Regions from separate parts of the Holdemania filiformis genome, predicted to be linked through region 2. Evidence: a T-box and tRNA genes for the amino acid it is inferred to sense, from the RefSeq annotation. Region 2 holds a T-box; the other holds one or more tRNA genes.
What was found. A T-box is a leader RNA that pairs with one kind of tRNA and senses whether it is charged. The one in region 2 lies ahead of serS (serine--tRNA ligase), so its partner is inferred to be a tRNA-Ser.

Region 1 (2,400 bases), on a different contig from region 2:
GTGAAATGAATAGTTTGCCCCGAAGATAGATCACCTTTCACGCTTTCGAGAATCGTCAGCGTTCCATAGGTATAAGGCGCTATTGTAGTTTGTTTACTTTCATTGTAGGTACTCCCGCCTTCGATCGAACAGACTGTCGCTATAACGACATCGGTACTGGCTGACAGCAGCGTTTCATGTTCAAAAGCACCGGGAGAGAATTCTAAAAGCTGATTCTGCACCCGAATCGAATCAGGATCCAGCTGTGCATAGGCATCGGTATAAGAACAAGCGAGAACACTGGCAGAAGGAGCGGGAGCGGCAGACAATCCCAGAGAGGCGGTATCCGGTTTGTCATTAGGGCCGCAGGCTGCAGTAAACAAAACACAGAATACAATAGAATAAAATTGCTTCATGGGACACCTCCGCAGAATTCCTTATTGTAAACTAAGTATATCAGAAACGAGGTCCGAAGAGATCCGGCGTCATGAAATGTTAAGAAAAATAAAATAGAAGGTTTAACAAGAAGAAATAACTTAAGAATAGACGGCGATGACTAAATGGACAAAGCTGGCATCAATACAAGCTCAGATACAAAAAAATCAGACTTGCGTCTGATTGTCTTTTTAATGGTCCCCGGGGCCGGACTCGAACCGGCATGGTATCACTACCGAACGATTTTGAGTCGTTTGCGTCTACCAATTTCGCCACCTGGGGAATTCATGTGCTTATTTATTATATCTGATCCCCAGAGTGAAATCAAGGGGAAATTAGCACTTTTCCCCGGTTGCCGATGCAAGTTTGCCGCCGCGCTGTTTCATCAGACGAACAAGCAAAGCGCCGATGCAGATCCCGACAAGACAGCCTGCCAGAACGTCGGATGGATAATGAACATGCAGATAAATCCGCGAGAAGGCGATCAAAACCGCACTGCCTAATCCCATCCATCTATAGGACCCGCCATAAGCGAATAAAATCATCATCGCCGCAAACGAGGTGGCGGTATGGCCGGAAGGAAACGAGCTGGACGTCGGCATCGTGATTAACGCCGGGAGTTCGGCATGCGTCATAAACGGCCGTGGGCGGTCGACCAGCTGTTTGATCACTAAATCATTCAGCGACCAGGTCAGGATAACGGCCAGAAGCAGAAACGCTGCCGTTCGGCGATCCTTTTTGATAAAGTAAAAATAAAATGCGAAACAGATCCACAGCGCGCCTAAATTTCCCCAGCCGGTAATAAAGCGCATAACCGCCGTCATCACCGGGGATTGAAAGACCTGCGTGATCCACTGCATTATCATAAAATCCAATGCCAATTCCTCCTTTTAGAAACTATCTTTAGCATAGCACAAAAGCGGTGTGTCAATTCTTAAGGATTGATAAAAAATACCTGAGAAAATAAAGAAAAAAGGCTTGGTTAAGCCTTTATTTACACATGGCGGAGAACATGAGATTCGAACTCACGGAAGCGTTGCCACTTCGCCACCTTTCCAAGATGGTGCCTTAAACCACTCGGCCAATTCTCCAAGTGCTTTTATATTATAGCGGATCCATCTCCGGATGTCAAAGGTTTTAGCGAAATTCTAGAGAAAAAGACGACTTCCTTGTCGTCCTTCCTGTGTGAATTTTAGATTTTGTTCAACGTTTCTTTTGTTTTTTCAATCATCGGCGCAATCAGTTCAGCGTATTTCGGAAAATGATATTTGCAGTCGATCAGTTCTTCGGTCAATGCCATTAATTCCTGTTTCAGTTTGAGCGTATCCATCGTAATCTGAGATTTTTCCAGTGCCATCGAAATCCGCGTGCTGACGGCTTCGGCGAATTTGCGATCCATCGCTTTCCGCAGATCACTTTGGTGGAATGGAGGTTCCACGTCGATGTCCTGAGCTAAATCCCACATCTGTTCAACGTCTTTGTTCAGAATGTCAAAGCGGCGCAGATAGTCCTCTAAATGCGGCTGCCCTTTTTCAACTTCATCGATGACGCGGGTGAAATGCTTGGAGATCTGCAGGTAGTCCTGTTCCATCTGTTCCTCGCAATGCCGGCATAAAGAGGAATCACGGTTAGGCTCGATGCGGCGTCCGCATTGGCGACAGCGGTGTCCTCCGGTCTGCGGTTCGCTGCTGGTCTTGAACATCGCGACAAAGGCCCGGATCGTATCGATCAGCCAGCCGATCCCCATGACGCCGAACGTAAAGAAATACAAGACGCCCAATCCGTAGTGTCTGCGGATGAAATGATGGACGCCGAAACCTCCGAAAAAGAAGGTGATAAAAAACATTAGTATCGGATCATATTCTTCATGATCATTCATAAAGTAAACCTCCTGTGCAGCATATTTGCGTTTGTAAATACAGTATATCAGATTTATTTAAAAACTATCGGAAAAACTTATGAAGAATTTCGTAAGAAAATTACGAT
Region 2 (2,400 bases):
ATGAAAGTAATGGATATTGGGATTTTTGGCAGAAACAAAATTTGATTTCAGGACAGGATCAGGCAACAATCTGCGGTTTACTGGACAGCATTAAAGGAAAACTGGATGATGACGGCGGCAGTGAAACAAACAGCGGCAGCGGACAGGTTATGGCTTATATGAATGATCCAAAAGGTCGGCTGTGTGATTGGGGATTTCCTCGAACAGAATGTTACGGCGTGCGGCTTCCTGCAGATTATCATGGGGAAGTACCTCCGCAGATGATTTTAACAGAGATTCCTGAAGGTGAATATCTCGTATTTGAACATGGACCGTTTAATTATGAACAGGAAAACCGGAGTATTGAGGAACAGGTTGAAAAAGCAATGGCTGAATTTGATTTCAGTGAAACGGGATATTGTTATGATACAACGACGCCAGGGCGGATTCTTTATTTTTACTTCAATCCGGAGCAAACCTGGAAATATATCCGGCCGGTTCGTAAGGTATTAGAGTAATGAACTTAGATTTTGAATAAACTAGCTTCACTTAAGGTTTATTCTCTTTGTTTTAAGCCAAACTGAAGGGAAAGGGACTAGAAATGCATCGGTTTTGTTTTATCCATTGACAAAAAAATAAGGCTTGATTAAAATGAAGATGTTAAAACGTAGATGAGGACAAGTAAGTATAAGATTTTCTCAAGAGAAACAGCGGTTGGTGTGAGTTGTTGTGAATCTGTACTGAAATCCACCTCGGAGTGAAAGTAAACCTTTCCGGTTATCGCCGTTAACGATTCAAGCGACTGATGTTTCACGTGAAACATCAGTAATTAGGGTGGCAACACGAGGCATCGTCCCTGACTGGGCGGGCCTTTTTTATGTTAAAAGGAGGAAATAGTTATGCTGGACATCAATTTGTTGCGTACAAATCCAGAAGTAGTCAAAGAAAACATTAAAAAGAAGTTTCAGAATCAGAAATTGGAATTAGTCGATAAGGTTGTTGAATTAGATCGGCAGTTCCGAAAAGCAAAAACCGACGGCGACAGTCTGCGGGGACAGCGGAATGCTATCAGTAAGCAGATCGGCGGCTTCATGAAGCAGGGATTAAAGGATAAAGCGGAAGAAGCGAAGAAAGAAGTCGCTAATATTGCGAAACAACTGGCTGATCTGGAAGTGAAGGAAGAAGAATTAGCGGCGGAGATCAAAAAGATTATGCTTGTGCTGCCGAATATCATTGATGAAACAGTACCGATTGGAAAAGATGATAGTGAAAACGTTGAAATTGAGAAATTCGGCGAGCCAGTTGTTCCTGATTATGAGATTCCTTATCATACGGATATCATGGAGTCGTTTGATGGAATTGATCTGGACAGCGCCCGGAAAACAAGCGGAAATGGTTTCTACTATTTAAAAGGCGATATTGCCCGTCTGCATTCCGCAATTCTGTCCTATGCGCGGGATTTCATGATCGATCGTGGCTTTACCTATTACATCCCGCCGTTTATGATTCGCAGCGACGTGGTCACCGGCGTCATGAGCTTTGCGGAAATGGAAAACATGATGTATAAAATTGAAGGGGAAGACCTGTATTTGATCGGTACCAGTGAACATTCCATGATTGGCAAGTTCATTGATACGATTATTGATGAAGAACAGCTTCCGCAGACGCTGACATCTTATTCCCCGTGCTTCCGTAAAGAAGTAGGGGCGCACGGCATTGAAGAACGCGGTGTTTATCGGATTCATCAGTTTGAAAAACAGGAAATGATCGTTGTCTGCAAGCCGGAAGATTCTAAATATTGGTATGATCAGCTGTGGAAGAACTCGGTCGATTTCTTCCGTTCCCTGGATATCCCTGTCAGAACGCTGGAATGCTGCTCGGGCGACCTGGCGGATCTGAAAGTAAAGAGCTGCGACGTCGAAGCCTGGTCTCCGCGTCAGAAGAAGTATTTTGAAGTTGGAAGCTGTTCCAATCTGGGCGATGCGCAGGCTCGTCGTTTAGGCATTCGTGTTCAAAACAAAGAAGGCAAGTACTTCGCGCATACTCTGAACAACACAGTGGTTGCGCCGCCTAGAATGCTGATCGCTTTCCTGGAAAACAATTTAAACGCTGACGGAACGGTGAATATTCCTGAACCGTTAAGAATGTATATGGGCGGAAAGACAAAAATCGAGAAAAAATAGTGATGAAGGGGGAAATCGATCCCCTTTTTCATTGATAAGGAGAAAAGTGTGAAAGTAAAGCAATCTAGCTTGCTGTCATGCAATATTTGTGACTGCGCAAAGCGCAGTAATGGAGGTAAAAATGTTAAGAAAGATGAAAACAGACGATCTTGATCCTGTTGTTCAGATCTGGTTGGAAAGCAATCGGCAGGCTCATTCGTTTATTGAAGCCGATTATTGGGAGAAAAATAAAGAAGAA

Region 1: it has a tRNA-Ser gene. The T-box ahead of serS (serine--tRNA ligase) is inferred to sense a tRNA for this amino acid. The anticodon was not compared.

What each region holds. Positions count from the first base shown of each region.
Region 1 covers NZ_QRUP01000009.1:38,721-41,120, forward strand. The annotation lists gene DWY25_RS08590 (hypothetical protein) at 1-395, opposite strand, end outside; tRNA gene DWY25_RS08595 (tRNA-Leu) at 610-696, opposite strand; gene DWY25_RS08600 (phosphatase PAP2 family protein) at 750-1,280, opposite strand; tRNA gene DWY25_RS08605 (tRNA-Ser) at 1,416-1,505, opposite strand; gene DWY25_RS08610 (TM2 domain-containing protein) at 1,607-2,293, opposite strand.
Region 2 covers NZ_QRUP01000021.1:42,525-44,924, reverse strand. The annotation lists gene DWY25_RS14195 (helix-turn-helix transcriptional regulator) at 1-497, shown strand, start outside; T-box leader at 639-840, shown strand; gene serS (serine--tRNA ligase) at 879-2,162, shown strand; gene DWY25_RS14185 (GNAT family N-acetyltransferase) at 2,284-2,400, shown strand, end outside.